DNA from 4 places in the Pseudomonas sp. JC1203 genome. Region 3 is predicted to be linked to each of the others. Evidence: predicted binding sites of a transcription regulator. Region 3 holds the regulator's gene; each other region holds the start of a gene.
What was found. Region 3 encodes sigma-54, which starts transcription at its own class of promoters, with help from an activator protein. Its sites were predicted from a motif close to ANTGGCATNNANNTTGCTNT; they were not measured.
Positions count from the first base shown of each region.

Region 1: the regulator sigma-54 is predicted to act here: its motif matches at 1,477-1,496, upstream of flgB (flagellar basal body rod protein FlgB).
Region 2: the regulator sigma-54 is predicted to act here: its motif matches at 1,880-1,899, upstream of AC0SZ7_RS18795 (circularly permuted type 2 ATP-grasp protein).
Region 4: the regulator sigma-54 is predicted to act here: its motif matches at 1,620-1,639, upstream of AC0SZ7_RS21340 (CmpA/NrtA family ABC transporter substrate-binding protein).

Region 1 covers NZ_JBWCAM010000014.1:193,900-198,105, reverse strand. Annotated here, with positions in the region: gene AC0SZ7_RS21105 (chemotaxis protein CheV) at 1-438, shown strand, start outside; gene cheR (protein-glutamate O-methyltransferase CheR) at 491-1,318, shown strand; gene flgB (flagellar basal body rod protein FlgB) at 1,541-1,948, shown strand; gene flgC (flagellar basal body rod protein FlgC) at 1,952-2,398, shown strand; gene AC0SZ7_RS21085 (flagellar hook assembly protein FlgD) at 2,414-3,115, shown strand; gene flgE (flagellar hook protein FlgE) at 3,143-4,206, shown strand, end outside.
Region 2 covers NZ_JBWCAM010000012.1:121,046-125,251, reverse strand. Annotated here, with positions in the region: gene AC0SZ7_RS18810 (hypothetical protein) at 1-659, opposite strand, end outside; gene AC0SZ7_RS18805 (hypothetical protein) at 837-1,073, shown strand; gene AC0SZ7_RS18800 (ribonuclease E inhibitor RraB) at 1,294-1,635, shown strand; gene AC0SZ7_RS18795 (circularly permuted type 2 ATP-grasp protein) at 1,932-3,341, shown strand; gene AC0SZ7_RS18790 (alpha-E domain-containing protein) at 3,355-4,206, shown strand, end outside.
Region 3 covers NZ_JBWCAM010000008.1:69,840-74,045, forward strand. Annotated here, with positions in the region: gene lptA (lipopolysaccharide transport periplasmic protein LptA) at 1-24, shown strand, start outside; gene lptB (LPS export ABC transporter ATP-binding protein) at 24-749, shown strand; gene AC0SZ7_RS13745 (RNA polymerase factor sigma-54) at 922-2,418, shown strand; gene hpf (ribosome hibernation-promoting factor, HPF/YfiA family) at 2,530-2,838, shown strand; gene ptsN (PTS IIA-like nitrogen regulatory protein PtsN) at 2,851-3,315, shown strand; gene rapZ (RNase adapter RapZ) at 3,318-4,175, shown strand; gene AC0SZ7_RS13765 (HPr family phosphocarrier protein) at 4,192-4,206, shown strand, end outside.
Region 4 covers NZ_JBWCAM010000015.1:40,965-45,170, reverse strand. Annotated here, with positions in the region: gene AC0SZ7_RS21345 (ANTAR domain-containing response regulator) at 1-386, opposite strand, end outside; gene AC0SZ7_RS21340 (CmpA/NrtA family ABC transporter substrate-binding protein) at 402-1,589, opposite strand; gene AC0SZ7_RS21335 (quinone-dependent dihydroorotate dehydrogenase) at 1,749-2,774, shown strand; gene rmf (ribosome modulation factor) at 2,892-3,107, opposite strand; gene rlmKL (bifunctional 23S rRNA (guanine(2069)-N(7))-methyltransferase RlmK/23S rRNA (guanine(2445)-N(2))-methyltransferase RlmL) at 3,645-4,206, shown strand, end outside.

The DNA of each region.
Region 1 (4,206 bases), on a different contig from region 3:
TCCCACGGCGTGGTGGACGAGGAAACCCAGCACAAGGCGGTTTCCCTGCGGGTGCTGACCGTGGACGACTCCTCGGTGGCGCGCAAGCAGGTGACCCGTTGCCTGCAGACCGTGGGCGTGGAAGTGGTGGCATTGAACGACGGGCGGCAGGCGCTGGATTACCTGCGCAAGCTGGTGGATGAAGGCAAGCGTCCCGAGGAAGAATTCCTCATGATGATCTCCGACATCGAAATGCCCGAGATGGACGGCTATACCTTGACTGCGGAGATTCGCAGCGACCCACGCATGAAAAACCTGCACATCACCCTGCACACGTCCTTGTCGGGCGTATTCAACCAGGCGATGGTGAAGAAGGTGGGGGCCGACGACTTCCTGGCCAAGTTCCGGCCGGACGACCTGGCCCAGCGCGTGGTAGATCGGATCAAGGCAGCAGGCTAACGCCCGGGGCATACTGCCCCTGGCACGAACGACGATTTGAGAGGCGGCACCATTGTCTACGGGTAATTTGGATTTCGAACAGTTCCGGGTCTTCCTGGAAAAAGCCTGTGGCATTCTGTTGGGCGAGAATAAGCAATATCTTGTTTCCAGCCGTCTCAACAAGCTGATGGAACAGCAGGGCATCAAGTCCCTGGGCGAGCTGGTGCAGCGCATCCAGACCCAGCCGCGCAGTGGCTTGCGCGAGCAGGTGGTGGACGCCATGACCACCAACGAGACCCTGTGGTTTCGCGATACCTACCCCTTTGAAGTGATGAAGAACAAGGTCATCCCCGAGTTCGTCAAGAATTCGCCGGGCCAGCGCCTGCGTATCTGGTCGGCCGCCTGTTCATCGGGGCAGGAGCCCTATTCGCTGTCGATGACCATCGACGAGTTCGAGCGGACCAACCTGGGCCAGCTGAAGTCGGGCGCGCAAATCGTCGCCACCGACCTGTCCGGTTCCATGTTGACCAACTGCAAGAGCGGCGAGTACGACAGCCTGGCCATCGGCCGTGGCCTGTCGGCAGACCGCCTGCAGCGCTACTTCGACACCAAGGCGCCGGGCCGCTGGGCCGTGAAGGCACCTATTCGCAGCCGTGTGGAGTTCCGCTCGTTCAACCTGCTGGACAGCTACGCGGCGCTGGGCAAGTTCGACGTGGTGTTCTGCCGCAACGTGCTGATCTACTTCTCCGCCCAGGTGAAGAAAGACATCCTGATGCGCATCCACGGCACCCTCAAGCCGGGTGGCTACCTGTTCCTTGGCGCCTCCGAGGCGTTGAACGGTTTGCCGGACCATTACCAGATGGTCCAGTGCAGCCCGGGCATCATCTACCAGGCGAAATAAAGCAAAGGCCCTTCGGGGCCTTCGTTGTTTTTGGCCCTGCCAAAAGCGGCAATCCACCGTTGCCGCTTTGTTGGCACCCAGCGGAACCCGCTTGCCGCTTTTCTGGCATTGCCGCTTGCCACTTTCCCCAAACCCCAGCAAAACCGGGCCTCGCGCAATTTGGCACGGGCCTTGCTATCTCTCTGTCACCAACATCCGGTCCGCCGTTTAAAGGTTTCCACCATGAGCATCAGTTTCGACAAAGCGCTGGGTATTCACGAACAGGCACTGGCTTTCCGCGCCCAGCGTGCCGAAGTGCTGGCCAACAACCTGGCCAACGCCGACACGCCCAACTACAAGGCGCGTGACCTGGACTTTGCCGCCGTGCTGCAGGCCGAAGGCGACAAGCGCCAGAACGGCACGTTCGAGCTGGAGCGGACCAACAACAAGCATATCGAGGCCGAAGGCCTGAGCATGGGTGACCAGCAATTGCTGTACCGCACCCCCAGCTCGCCGTCGCTGGACCAGAACACCGTGGACGCGCAGGTTGAACAAGCCAACTACGCAGAGAACTCGGTGAACTTCCAGGCCAGCTTCACCCTGCTCAACGCCAAATTCAAAGGGCTGGTGTCAGCCATCCGTGGGGAGTGATTCATGTCTCTAGCCAGCGTTTTCAACATTGCCGGTACCGGCATGAGTGCCCAGACCACTCGCCTGAACACCGTCGCCAGTAACATCGCCAACGCCGAGACCGTCTCGTCGAGCATCGACCAGACCTACCGCGCGCGCCACCCGGTGTTCGCCACCGTGTTCGACCAGACCCAGTCCACCGGTGACAGCGGTTCGCTGTTCCAGGACCAGGACGCCGCCGGCAGCGGCGTGCAAGTGTCGGGCGTGATCGAGGACCAGAGCAACCTGGAAGCCCGTTACGAGCCCAAGAACCCGGCCGCCAACAAAGACGGTTACGTGTACTACCCGAACGTCAACGTGGTGGAGGAGATGGCTGACATGATCTCTGCCAGCCGTTCGTTCCAGACCAACGCGGACATCATGAATACCGCGAAAACCATGATGCAGAAAGTCCTGACCCTGGGTCAGTGATAGGGGCGCAAGAACATGACCACAACAACTGACAGCACCTCGGCTTCGTCCGTCCTGACGTCACTGCAGAAAACCACCAGTACCACCGACAGCTCCACCGGTACCGCGGGCAGTGCGCTGGGCAAGGACGCGTTCCTGCAACTGCTGGTTACCCAGATGCAGAACCAGAACCCCCTGGACCCACAGGACAACAGCGAATTCGTTTCGCAGCTGGCCCAGTTCAGCAGCCTGGAAAGCATGCAGAGCCTCAACGACTCGGTGAGCACCATCCTCACCTCGTACCAGTCGTCCCAGGCCCTGCAGGCTTCTTCGCTGGTCGGCCACTCGGTGACCGTCACCGGCACCACCGCCGACGTCGACACCAGCAAGGGCCTGACCGGCTCGGTGAACCTGACCGACTCCAGCACCAGCAACACCATTGGCGTCTACAGCAGTGACGGCACCCTGGTTCGTACCCTGGACATGGGCACCCAGTCGGCCGGCACCTACAGCTTCACCTGGGATGGCAAGGACGGCGACGGCAATACCGTTGATTCGGGCACCTACACCTTCAAGGCAGTCGCCACCGTGGACGACACCTCGACCGTGATGACCACCAACCTGCCGAACACCGTGAACAGCGTGACCATGGCCACCACCAGCGGCGGTGAAATGACGCTGAACCTTGCGACGGGCACCAGTGTTGGCCTGTCTTCTGTCCAAACCATCGGAATTTAATGCCGGCTACGGCGCAGGAGTGAACTTATGTCTTTCAACGTCGGCCTCAGTGGCCTGGCAGCTGCCAACAAAGCCCTGGACGTCACCGGCAACAACATTGCCAACGTCGCCACCACTGGTTTCAAATCGTCGCGCGCAGAATTCGCCGACCAATACGCAGCGTCCATCCGCGGCACCTCGGGCAAGACCACCGTCGGTAGCGGCGTGACCACTGCGGCCGTGTCGCAGCAGTTCACCCAGGGCAACATCGAGTCCACCGGCAACAGCCTGGACATGGCCATCAACGGTAACGGTTTCTTCGTGCTGAGCGACAACGGCTCGAAGCTGTACACCCGTGCCGGTGCTTTCTACAGCGACAAGTCGGGCAACATCGTCGACTCCAGCGGCAACAACCTGCAGGGCTACACCACCGACTCCACCGGCAAGCTGACTTCCGGCGTGCTGTCGAACCTGGCCATCGACACCTCGAACCTGGCGCCGAAGGCGACCACGTCGGTATCGGAAACCGTCAACCTGAACTCCAGCGCGACCGCCCCGACCGTCAGCCCGTTCAGCGCCTCGAACACCAGCAGCTACAACTACACCTTCAACACCGACGTGTACGACAGCCAGGGCAACGCCCACCAGCTGAACCAGTACTTCGTGAAGGATGACACCTCCAACAGCTGGACCATGTACACCACCATCGACGGTGTGAACCCTACCGACCCGACGTCGACCACGCCGGAAGCCAACCCGATCACCTTCAACTCCGACGGCTCGTACAGCTACACCGCCGGTGCCGTGACCGGTGGCCTGACCGTGAACGACGACGGTACCTTCAGCCTGGCCGGCTGGGTGCCTGCCGCCGAACAGAGCGATGGTACCTATGCCTCCAACGGTGCCTCCGCTACTGCGGACATCACCCTGGACATGACCAACCTGACTCAGTACAACGCCACCTCGGCCACCACCGCCAAGGACCAGGACGGCTACGCCACCGGCGAACTGTCGGCCCTGTCGGTCAGCGACACCGGCCAGCTGACCGCCACCTTCACCAACGGCAAGACCAACATCATTGGCCAGGTGGCCCTGGCCAACTTCGCCAACGT
Region 2 (4,206 bases), on a different contig from region 3:
TCGAAGCTCACCGGGGCCTCAGGCTCGCGGTCCAGGCGTTTTTGGTCGCGGGTGGGCACGCCGGGCCGCAGGGTATCGCGCTGGGCCAGGCGCTGGCGCAGGCCGGCCAGGTCAGCGAAGGCTTCCAGGCCGCCACCCGGGGTGAACAGCAGCAACAGGCCGACCTCTTCGGTTTGGGCCAGGTTGGCCAGCGGGACCCGCGCCGACTGCGCCAGGACGAAACTGCCAATGGCCTGCACGCGGGCGTCGCGGGTATCCAGGTGCAGGGTATACGTGCGGGTGACGCGACCGTAATAGCGGGTGCGCTCAGCCAGCTCGGGCCACTGGTAGACGCTCTTGGCCATCAGCCAATGTTCTTGGCCAAGCAGGCCATCGGCACGCAGCAGTTCGGCCTGGGCATACACATGGCCGCCCAGCGCGGTGGCGGCAAGCGCCGCGTGGGCCTGGCCGGCGTCGGTGCGCCGGTAGTCGCGGCAACGGCCGGGGTAGGCCTTGGGCAGCTTTTCCAGCGGCGTGCGCGGGTCATCGGGTTCAAGGCGTTGCCCCATGCGCTGGAATACCGAAAGCGGCGTGGGCGCCAGGGCCAGGGTATCCAGCAGGGTGTGGTAGTGGGTGAGCACGTCATCGTAGTGCTTCGTGGCAACCAGGGTGTCAGTCATGACCGTTTCCTTGGGTGGAAACGGTGCATTTCGCGGGTTCGCGTGCCTGCCAGGGTGTTATCTAAATGAATCATTGCCGCTGGCGGGCACGCGGCCGGAACGATGCCGGCCCTGGCCGGTCAAGTGAAGTAAGGCGCAAGCCTTGCGTGTCGACTCCGTTCTGCCGAGGAGATCTTGATGAAAAAGTGGCAAATCGCGTTTATCGATGAACACGGCCAGCAATTGAACCTGCAAGTGGATGCCGACGTGCGTCCCGACAAGGACGAGGCGGCCAGGCACGTACGCGCCTATTACCGCCCGGTGCTGGAAAAGGCCGACCTCAATGATTTCGACAACCGGGCCGCGGAACCTGCGGCCAAGGCGCTCAAGGAGATGAATGCCATGGAAATCGTTTCTGTGACGCCAGTCGACTGATCTGCAATCGGTGCGCCTGACCCTCTGGCACAGGCGCTGCCTTCGCGCTACTCTGCAATCGAGACCGGCCCGTTCGTCAGGCTGCGCTCTCGTCTTGTCAGCTCCATGCTTGTTTCCGGGTGGCCCGCTTGGGTCGCGCATTCCCCTTGCAGTCGTTATCTGTCAACGGAGGTCCTGGAAGTACTGAAAGTCTATCCATCAATGATGAGGAGGACGATTCATGAGCACAGCCTATCAAGAAGACATCAGCACCCACGTGCTGCGCCGCATGAAGGAAGGCGGCTTCGATTTTGCCAGCATTCATCCCATCGAGTTCTATGCCGTGTTCCCGGACGAAAAGCGTGCGCGCACGGCAGCGGGCAAGTTCCAGGGCGAATCACTCAACGCCCAGGTCAGCGAACGCGACGATGGGGCCTGGTACCTGGAGTTGAGCAAGGTGATGTACGCCACCTATGGCGGCATTGGCGAGTTCGAGCAGGACTTCGAAGCCGTGATCGAACCGCTGGGCGGGGAGATGGAAGGGTGGGGTGTGAAGCATCAGGTGCAGCGCCTGCAGGCTTAGACGACCCCCGCAATACATGACGGCTGGCCCCAAGGGCCGGCCGTTTTAGTTTCAAGGCGTGCAAAAAAACTGTGTGGAACACGCTCGCTGAAATCAACTCTGTCTATGCTGCTCATAGCGACAAACCTTGAACTACCGCTTCGCAATGAGGCGTCCGGGAACGGGTTGGGGTCAATGACGCACAGGAATGGTGCGAACGCAAATCGAGCGTTATCCAACTTGTTGTTTTTTAAGCGTTTCTGCCGATGGCACGGGCCTTGCGATGGGCTTGATGTCCGGGTGACAAGGAGTACGGCATGATCCGCACCTTTTATGATGAGATGTACGATGCCGGCGGTATTGTCCGCCCGCATTACCGGGAGTTCGCGCGCTGGCTGGCCGAAACCCCCGAAGAGCTTCTGGCGCAGCGGCGCCGGGAAGCCGATCTGCTGTTCTACCGGGCTGGCATCACCTTCACGCTCTATGGCGACGAGCAGGGCACCGAGCGGCTGATTCCCTTCGATACCATCCCGCGCAGCATCCCGGCCAGTGAATGGCGGGTGGTGGAGCGCGGGTGTATCCAGCGGGTCAAGGCACTGAACATGTTCCTGGCCGACCTGTATCACGACCAGCGCATCATCAAGGCCGGGATCATCCCCGCCGAGCAGGTGCTGGCCAACGAGCAGTATCAGCTGGCGATGCAGGGCCTCAACCTGCACCGTGACATCTACTCGCACATTTCCGGCGTCGACCTGGTGCGCGACGGCGATGGCAGTTATTACGTGCTGGAAGACAACCTGCGCACCCCCAGCGGCGTGAGCTACATGCTCGAAGACCGCAAGATGATGATGCGCCTGTTCCCCGAGCTGTTCGCCGCGCAGCGCATCGCCCCCATCGACCATTACCCGAGCATGCTGCTCGACACCCTGAAAAGCTCCAGCCACCTGGATAACCCAAGCGTGGTGGTGCTGACCCCGGGGCGGTTCAACAGCGCCTTCTTCGAGCACGCCTTCCTGGCGCGCGAGATGGGCGTGGAGCTGGTGGAAGGCGCCGACCTGTTTGTACGCGACGACCGCGTGTTCATGCGCACCACCGACGGCCCCAAGGCAGTGGACGTGATTTACCGCCGCCTGGACGATGCCTACCTCGACCCGCTGGCCTTCAACCCCGAGTCGATGCTGGGCGTACCTGGCCTGCTGGCCGCGTACCGTTCGGGCAACGTGGTGTTGGCGAACGCCATCGGCACCGGCGTGGCCGACGACAAGTCGGTGTACCCGTACGTCACCGACATGATCCGTTTCTACCTGGATGAAGAGCCGATCCTCAAGAACGTGCCGACGTGGCAGTGCCGCAACCCCAACGAGCTGTCCCACGTGCTGGCCAACCTGCCGGACCTGGTGGTCAAGGAAACCCAAGGCTCGGGCGGCTACGGCATGCTGGTAGGCCCAGCCGCCAGCGCGGCCGAGATCGAGAACTTCCGTGCGCGCCTGAAGGCGCGGCCCCATGCCTACATCGCGCAACCGACGCTGTCGTTGTCGACCTGCCCGACCTTCGTCGAAAACGGCATTGCCCCACGCCATATCGACCTGCGCCCGTTCGTGCTGGCCGGCCGCGAAACCCGAGTGGTGCCTGGCGGGCTGACCCGCGTGGCGCTGCGCGAGGGCTCGCTGGTGGTCAACTCGTCACAGGGTGGCGGAACCAAGGACACCTGGGTGGTCGAGGATTAAGGATGCCTGCCAAATGCTGAGTAGAACTGCCTCTGATCTGTATTGGATGTCGCGTTACCTGGAACGCGCGGAGAACCTGGCGCGCATGCTCGAGGTCAGCTATTCGCTGTCCCTGATGCCCCAGGATGGCCGTGGCGACGGCCTGGAAGAAATGGCCATGCCGCTGTTGATCACCGGCACCCTGGATGACTACCTCGAGCGCCACGGTCAGTTGCACGCCGAGCGCCTGCTGCACTTCTTCGCTCTGGACGCCAGCAACCCGGCCAGCCTCTACAGCTGCCTGGGCGCTGCCCGCGCCAGTGCCCACGCGGTGCGTGGGCGAATCACCGCCGACATGTGGGAAAACATCAACTCCACCTGGCTGGAAATTCGCGGCATCGCCGAGCAGGGCCTGGGGCGTTACGGCCTCAGCCGGTTCTGCGAGTGGATCAAGGAACGTTCGCACCTGTTCCGTGGCGCCACCTACGGCACCATCATGCGCAACGACGCGTTTCGTTTCATCCGCCTGGGCACGTTCATCGAGCGCGCCGACAACACCCTGCGCCTGGTGGACGCGCGCTACGAGATGCTGGGTGACGAAGCCGCGCTGGTGGATGAAAGCTCGGCGCGCAGTTACTACCAGTGGAGTGCGCTGTTGCGGGCGCTGTCGTCGTTCGAGGCCTACACCGAGATCTACCGCGACGCGCCCTCCGCCAACAACGTGGCGGAGATGTTGCTGCTGCGCGCCGACGTGCCGCGTTCACTGCGCGCCTGCACCGAGGAAATCGACCAGATCCTGGCCTCGCTGCCCGGCCTCAATGGCCGCCCGGCCCAGCGCCTGGCCGCCGAGCTGGACGCGCGCCTGCGCTACACCGGCATCGGCGAG
Region 3 (4,206 bases):
ACCGACCAGCAGCAGGGCAAGTAATGGCTATCCTCAAAGCCCAGCACCTGGCCAAGGCCTACAAAGGCCGGCAAGTGGTGCGTGACGTCAGCATGTCCATCGAAAGTGGGCAGATCGTCGGCCTCCTGGGGCCTAACGGCGCCGGCAAGACCACCTGCTTCTACATGATTGTCGGCCTGGTGCAGGCTGACCAGGGCCGCGTGCTGATCGACGACCTGGACGTGAGCCACCAGCCCATGCACGGGCGCGCTCGCTCGGGCATCGGCTACCTGCCGCAGGAAGCTTCGATCTTCCGCAAGCTGTCGGTCTCCGACAACATCATGGCCATCCTGGAAACCCGCCCAGAGCTGGATAAAGCCGCGCGCGTGAAGGAACTGGAAAGCCTGCTGCAGGAATTCCACATCACGCACATCCGCGACAACCTGGGCATGAGCCTGTCGGGTGGTGAGCGTCGCCGGGTGGAAATCGCCCGCGCCCTGGCCACCGCGCCCAAGTTCATCCTGCTGGACGAACCGTTTGCCGGTGTCGACCCGATCTCGGTCGGTGACATCAAGCAGATCATCCACCACCTCAAGAACAAGGGCATCGGCGTGTTGATCACCGACCACAACGTTCGCGAGACGCTGGATATCTGTGAAACCGCTTACATCGTCAACGATGGCCAGCTGATCGCCGAAGGCGACGCCGAGACCATCCTGGCAAACCAACTGGTGAAAGAGGTCTACCTCGGTCACGAGTTCCGCCTGTAATCGGCGAGGTGTTTGGCTTGTTGCCCGGGGCGTGTCGTGAATTAATTGCGGCGTCGCTCTAGGCAAACACTTCGGTTTCAGGCATATAATTTGCTTACGACAAAAGCCGAGAGCCTCGGCGCCCGTAGTGGATGGCGCTTTGCGCCGGCGAATAAGGTGTTAAGCCCCTGCCATGAAACCATCGCTCGTCCTAAGAATGGGCCAGCAACTGACGATGACACCGCAGTTGCAACAGGCCATCCGCCTCCTCCAGCTCTCCACCCTGGACCTCCAGCAGGAAATCCAGGAGGCCCTGGAATCCAACCCGATGCTCGAGCGCCAGGAAGAAGGCGACGACTTCGACAACAGTGACCCCATGGCCGACAAGGCCGAACAACAGGTCACGCCGGAAATCCAGGAACCGAGCTACCAGGAAACCTCGGCCCCCACCGTCGACAACCTCGAGGACGGTGAATGGAGCGAACGCATTCCCAATGAGCTTCCGGTGGACACCGCCTGGGAAGACATCTACCAGACCAGCGCCAGCAGCCTGCCCAGCAACGATGATGACGAATGGGACTTCACCACCCGCACGTCGGCCGGCGAGAGCCTGCAAAGCCACCTGCTGTGGCAATTGAACCTGGCGCCCATGTCCGACACCGATCGCCTGATCGCGGTCACCCTGATCGACTGCATCAACAACCAGGGTTACCTGGACGAGACGCTGCAGGAAGTCTGCGATTCCTTCGACCCGGAACTGGACATCGAGCTGGACGAAGTGGAAGCCGTGCTGCACCGCATCCAGCAGTTCGAGCCCGCCGGCATCGGCGCCCGCGACCTGAGCGAGTGCCTGCTGCTGCAACTGCGCCAACTGCCCGCCCGCACGCCGTGGCTCAGCGAAGCCCAGCGCCTGGTGGCCGACTACATCGACCTGTTGGGCAGCCGCGACTACAGCCAGCTGATGCGCCGCATGAAGCTCAAGGAAGACGAGCTGCGCCAGGTCATCGAGCTGGTGCAAAGCCTCAACCCGCGCCCCGGCTCGCAGATCGAATCCAGCGAAGCCGAGTACGTGGTGCCCGACGTGATCGTGCGCAAGGACAACGAGCGCTGGCTGGTGGAGCTGAACCAGGAAGCCGTGCCGCGCCTGCGCGTCAACCCGCAGTACGCAGGCTTCGTGCGCCGCGCCGACACCAGTGCCGACAACACCTTCATGCGCAACCAGCTGCAGGAAGCGCGCTGGTTCATCAAGAGCCTGCAAAGCCGCAACGAGACGCTGATGAAGGTCGCCAGCCAGATCGTCGAGCACCAGCGCGGTTTCCTCGATTACGGCGACGAGGCCATGAAGCCGCTGGTGCTGCACGATATTGCCGAGGCGGTGGGTATGCACGAGTCGACCATCTCGCGGGTGACCACGCAGAAATACATGCACACCCCGCGTGGCATATACGAGCTGAAATACTTTTTCTCCAGCCACGTCAGCACCTCCGAGGGCGGTGAATGCTCGTCCACGGCGATCCGCGCGATCATCAAGAAACTGGTTGCCGCCGAAAATCAGAAAAAGCCATTGAGTGACAGCAAGATCGCTGGTTTACTGGAGGCACAAGGCATCCAGGTAGCCCGCCGCACTGTCGCAAAATACCGCGAATCCCTAGGAATCGCGCCGTCCAGCGAACGCAAGCGGCTGATGTGAATCCTGGCAGCGCCAACGCGCTGCCAGTGGGCTTGCCGGATGTGCCACAGCGTTCCAGTGGCAGGTTAACCAACCTGTCTCTTTATGCACTGGCAATAAGGAGAAAGCGGTATGCAAGTCAACATCAGTGGACATCAACTGGTTGTGACCGACGCCATGCGCACTTACATCGGCGAGAAACTCGACCGATTGGAGCGCCATTTCGACAAGATCACCAACGTGCAGGTCATCATGGAGGTCGAGAAGCTGAAACAGAAAATCGAGGCCACCCTGCGCGTACCCGGTGGCGAGGTTGTGGCAAACGCGGAACATGACGACATGTACGCGGCCATCGACCTGCTGACCGACAAGCTCGACCGCCAACTCAAAAAGCATAAGGAAAAACAGCAAAGTCTGCTGCAAGGCCAGACCGCCCGCTGACACTCCCCCCTCATGATCCGACTTGAAAATATCCTGCCCCCCGGCCGTTCCCTCGTGAACGTGCCGGGCGGCAGTAAAAAGAAAGTAATCGAGACAATCGCCGCACTGATCGCCCGGGACGTCCCCGGCCTTGGTGAGGAAGTTGTGCGCGACAGCCTGTTTGCCCGTGAAAAACTCGGTTCGACCGGTTTCGGCAACGGCATTGCCATCCCCCATTGCCGCCTGGCCGGCTGCACCACGCCGATCAGTGCCCTGCTGCACCTGGAGAACAAGATCGACTACGACGCCATCGACGGCGCGCCGGTCGACCTGGTCTTCGTGCTTCTGGTCCCTCAGGAAGCCACCAACGAACACCTGGCGTTGCTGAGCCAGATCGCCGGCATGCTCGACCGCGCCGATGTGCGCGAACGCCTGCGCTCGGCTAAAAACAGCGAAAGCCTCTACCAAGTCGTGCTGGACGAACAGAAAGGTCATTGACCATGCGCCTGATCATCGTCAGCGGCCGTTCCGGCTCGGGTAAAAGCACCGCGCTGGACGTGCTGGAAGACAACGGTTTCTATTGCATCGACAACCTGCCCGCCGGCCTGCTGCCGGAACTGGCCGAGCGTGCGTTGATCCGCACCGAGCTGGCCCAGCCGCTGGTGGCCGTGTCGATCGACGCCCGCAACCTGCCCAGCGACCTGTCGCGCTTCCCGCAGCTGTTGCAGGAAGCCCGTGACAAGCACATCCAGTGCGACGTGCTGTACCTGGACGCCGACGAAGAAACCCTGCTCAAGCGCTTCTCCGAAACCCGCCGCCGCCACCCGCTGAGCAACGCCAGCCGCTCGCTGGCCGAAGCTATCCGGGTGGAAACCAGCCTGCTCAGCCCTATCGCTGACCTGGCTGACCTGAAGATCAACACCACCCACCTGAACCTGTACCAGCTGCGCGACTCGCTCAAGCTGCGGCTGCTGAACAAGCCGGAGCCGGGCACGGCATTCCTGGTCGAGTCCTTCGGGTTCAAGCGCGGCATGCCGGTGGACGCCGACCTGGTGTTCGACGTGCGCTGCCTGCCCAACCCCTACTGGAAGCCGGAACTTCGCGACCATTCGGGGCTCGAACAGCCGGTCATCGACTACCTGGCCGCACAGCCGGACGTCGAGGAAATGTACCAGGACATCGCCACCTATCTGCAAAAGTGGTTGCCGCGCTTCGCTGCCAGCAACCGCGCCTACGTCACCATTGCCATCGGCTGCACCGGCGGGCACCATCGCTCGGTCTACCTGACCGAACGCCTTGGCCAGGCCCTGCAGCAGACGCTCAAGAATGTCCAGGTTCGCCACCGCGACCTCAGCTGAAAGGATCCCCACCGCGATGCCTGCTCGTGAA
Region 4 (4,206 bases), on a different contig from region 3:
TGGGCGCGCAGGGCCTGGTCGCTCTCGAAGCGGGCCATGGCCACGTCCAGGATCGGCTGCAGGCGCAGGGCCTGGATGCCTTCGACGATGTAGGCGCTGACCCCGGACTTGATCGCCTGGCGCATCACCTGCGGGTCGTGCTCGTCTGTGAACATGACAATGGGGCGTGGCTGGTCCCGGCTCACCAGCACCACCTGTTCCATCACATCGCGCCCCGGTGACTCGGTATCGATCAGAATCACGTCGGGGCGCACCGTTTCGACGCGCGCCGGCAGGTCGATGGTCAGGCCCGACTCGTCGATTACCTCGAAACCGGCCTCCACCAGCGCCGACTTCAGGCGCCCGACCTTGCGCGGAGTGTCGTTGATCAACAGGATACGCAGCATAGTGGTCGTCTCCCGTCAGTCATTGGCCAGGGCATGCAGGGCAAAACTGCGCGCGTAGCCTGCGGGGTCGCTGCCGTCCCAGACCTTGCCGTCGATCAGCTGGCTGCTGCGCAGGTCATCAAGGGCCACCGGCACACCGACACTGGCGGCTGCGCTGCGGTACAGCGCGGTCTGCTGCACCTGGCGGGCGATGCCCAGGTAGTCCGGGTCATGGCGCAGCAGGCCCCAGCGGCGGAATTGGGTCATGAACCACATGGCGTCGGACAGCCACGGCTGGTTGACGCTGCCGCCGGCGAAGAAGCGCAGGGCGTGGGGATCGTGCCATTGGTGGCCAAGGCCGTCGTCGTACTCACCCATCATGCGCGGTTCGATGGAGGCCAAGGGCGCATCCAGGTAATCCGCGCCGCTGAGCAGTTGCGCGGTGCCGCGGCGGTTCTCCGGGCTTTGCTCGATGAAGCGGCTGGCCTGCAGCACGCTGGCAACCAGGGCGCGTGCGCTGTTGGGGTGCTGGTCGACGAAAGCCTGGGTGCAGGCCAGGACTTTTTCCGGGTGGTCGGGCCAGATCGCCTGGCTGGTGCTGAGGGTGAAGCCCAGGCCCTGGTCCACGGCGCTGGCGGCCCAGGGCTCGCCCACGCAGAAACCGTCGATGCGCTCGGCCTGCAGGTGCGCCACCATCTGCGGCGGGGGCACCACCACACTGTCGACGTCGTCGAGCGGGTGGATGCCCTGGGCGGCCAGCCAGTAATTGAGCCACAGGGCGTGGGTGCCGGTAGGGAACGTCTGGGCGAAGGTCAGGCGTGCACCTTGCTGGTGCGCGTGGCGCGCCAGTGCTTCGGGGTTGGTCACGCCCACCGCTTGCAGGGTGGGCGACAGGTTGATGCTCTGGCCGTTCTGGTTCAGGCCCATCAGCACCGCCATGTCGTTGGCCGGCGTGCCGCCAATGCCCAGGTGCACGGCGTAGACCATGCCATACAGGCTGTGGGCGGCATCCAGTTCGCCACTTAGCAGTTTGTCGCGCAGCCCGGCCCAGGACGCCTGCCGCCGCAGGTTCAGGGTCAGGCCGTGGGGCTGGGCGAAGCCCTGGGTGGCAGCGACCACCAGCGGGGCACAGTCGGTGAGGGCCATGTAGCCGATGTTCAGGCTGGTTTTCTCCGGCGCATCGCTGCCGGCCACCCAGGCCAGGGGGGTGTGGGGTTCGGTCATGTGGGGGTTCCGTATGGAAGTACCCAAAGTGACGCAAGAGGTATGCCAGTGCACCGGGACGGTGCTGGGGGCGGACGCCGCCTGCGGCAGCTGCTACCAGGGCGCAAATGTGGCTATAATGCCGGCCCCCGACGATCTTCCAACGAGTCATGCCCGCCCATGTATAACCTGGCCCGCCAGCTGTTGTTCAAACTCTCTCCGGAAACCTCCCACGACCTGTCCCTGGACCTGATCGGCGCAGGTGGCCGCCTGGGGCTCAACGGCTTGCTGACCAAGGCGCCGGCGCGCCTGCCCGTGACCGTCATGGGCCTGTCGTTCGACAACCCGGTGGGCCTGGCCGCAGGCCTGGACAAGAACGGCGCGGCCATCGACGGTTTCGCGCAGCTGGGCTTCGGTTTCGTCGAGATCGGCACCGTCACCCCGCGCCCACAGCCGGGCAACCCCAAGCCGCGCATCTTCCGACTGCCTGAAGCCACCGCCATCATCAACCGCATGGGCTTCAACAACCTGGGCGTCGACAACCTGCTGAACCGCGTACGCGCCTCGCAGTACAAGGGCGTGCTGGGCATCAACATCGGCAAGAACTTCGACACCCCGGTGGAACGCGCCGTCGACGATTACCTGATCTGCCTGGACAAGGTCTACGCCCACGCCAGCTATATCACCGTCAACGTCAGCTCGCCCAACACCCCGGGCCTGCGCAGCCTGCAGTTCGGCGAGTCGCTCAAGCAGCTGCTCGACGCCCTGGCCGAACGCCGCGAGCAGTTGGCCGCCCAGCACGGCAAGCGCGTGCCGGTGGCCATCAAGATTGCCCCGGACATGAGCGACGAGGAAACCGTGCAAGTGGCCCAGGCCCTGCTGGGCGCCGGCATGGACGCGGTCATCGCCACCAACACCACCCTGGGCCGCGAAGGCGTCGAGGGCCTGGCGCACGGTGACGAGGCGGGCGGCCTTTCCGGCGCGCCGGTGCGCGAGAAGAGCACCCACATCGTCAAGGTGCTGGCGGGTGAACTGGCCGGGCGCATGCCCATCATCGCCGTGGGTGGCATCACCGAGGGCAAGCACGCGGCCGAGAAGATCGCCGCCGGTGCGAGCCTGGTGCAACTGTACTCGGGCTTCATCTACAAGGGCCCGGCGCTGATTCGCGAGGCAGTGGACGCCATCGCCGCGCTGCCACGTGGCTGAAGCCATTTGAAGCAGGCATAAAAAAGGGGCCCGCTAAGGGGCCCCTGGGCTCTCGCCCGCCGCCCGTTGGGGCGCGCATGGTTGATCAGAAAGAATGTAAGAGAAAAATCGTCCTCGTCAGCCGACCGCGTGAAGTTCGTTGAGTCTGTGGATACCCGCAGTGCCGGTCATACCGTCCCAGTTGTCGCCGCGTCCTTCACGCCAGCCGTTGATCCAGGCTTGACGAACTGACGGTAGAGTAAAAGGGCAAAGCTCACGGGATTTGCCATGGATGCCATATTGGTATCCGCGTAAAAATGCTCGTTCCAACGGATCACGCTTAAGTCTTCTCATAGGGTGTTGCCCTCGTCTGTTGACTGTTATGTCCCGTCGGCCTCGTCTGAGGCCGGGCAGAGTCGTTCTGCCGGTTTTAGAGGCTCGCTGCCGGCGTGGCGAGCAGTGGTGCCGTACCGTTGCGGTGCGGCCTGTAGGGATTTCTAAACAATGCGTTCTTCCCTGTGAACGACCGTTTTGTCATAAGGACGTAACGATTATGGTGTCTCAACCATAAGTAAACGGATGCTTCACGAGTGGGCAGCGGTGAAACCCGGCTATGATCAGCCTTGCAGCCGCAGTAATGGGACGTTGCCATCAGGCATTGATGGCTAAATGCTTTTCAGTATTAAGCGACGAAGGGTCATTTTCAGCCCCGTCGTTTTGCAGAATTTTTTTCTGCCGGGACGATCAAAGGCTGTTCGACAGCCGCTTTCTGGTCCCGGCGGTCGACACCACGGTGGTGTCACACGGGCGCTTCCAAAGAAAAGCGCCTGGTTAAACTCGGGAAGGGTGATGCGTTGCCCTTTCACTTATGGCTCAAACCCTGGATACCCCATGTCGGATCGTTACGAACTCTTCCTCACCTGCCCCAAGGGCCTCGAAGGCCTGCTTGCTGAGGAAGCCACCGCGCTTGGCCTCGAAGACACCCGCGAACATACTTCCGCCGTGCGCGGCATGGCCGACATGGAAACGGCCTACCGGCTGTGCCTGTGGTCGCGCCTGGGCAACCGCGTGCTGCTGGTGCTCAAGCGCTTTGCCATGAAGGACGCCGAAGACCTGTACCACGGCGTGCAGGACGTCGAATGGGCAGACCACCTGCTGCCTGACGGCACCCTGGCGGTGGAGTTCAGCGGCCATGGCTCGGGTATCGACAACACCCACTTCGGCGCCCTGAAGGTCAAGGACGCCATCGTCGACAAGCTGCGCACCCCGGAAGGCGAGCGCCCCAGCGTCGACAAGCTCAACCCCGACCTGCGCGTGCACCTGCGCCTGGACCGTGGCGAGGCGATCCTGTCCCTCGACCTGTCTGGCCACAGCCTGCACCAGCGCGGCTACCGCCTGCAGCAGGGCGCGGCGCCGCTGAAGGAAAACCTGGCGGCAGCGATCCTGATTCGCT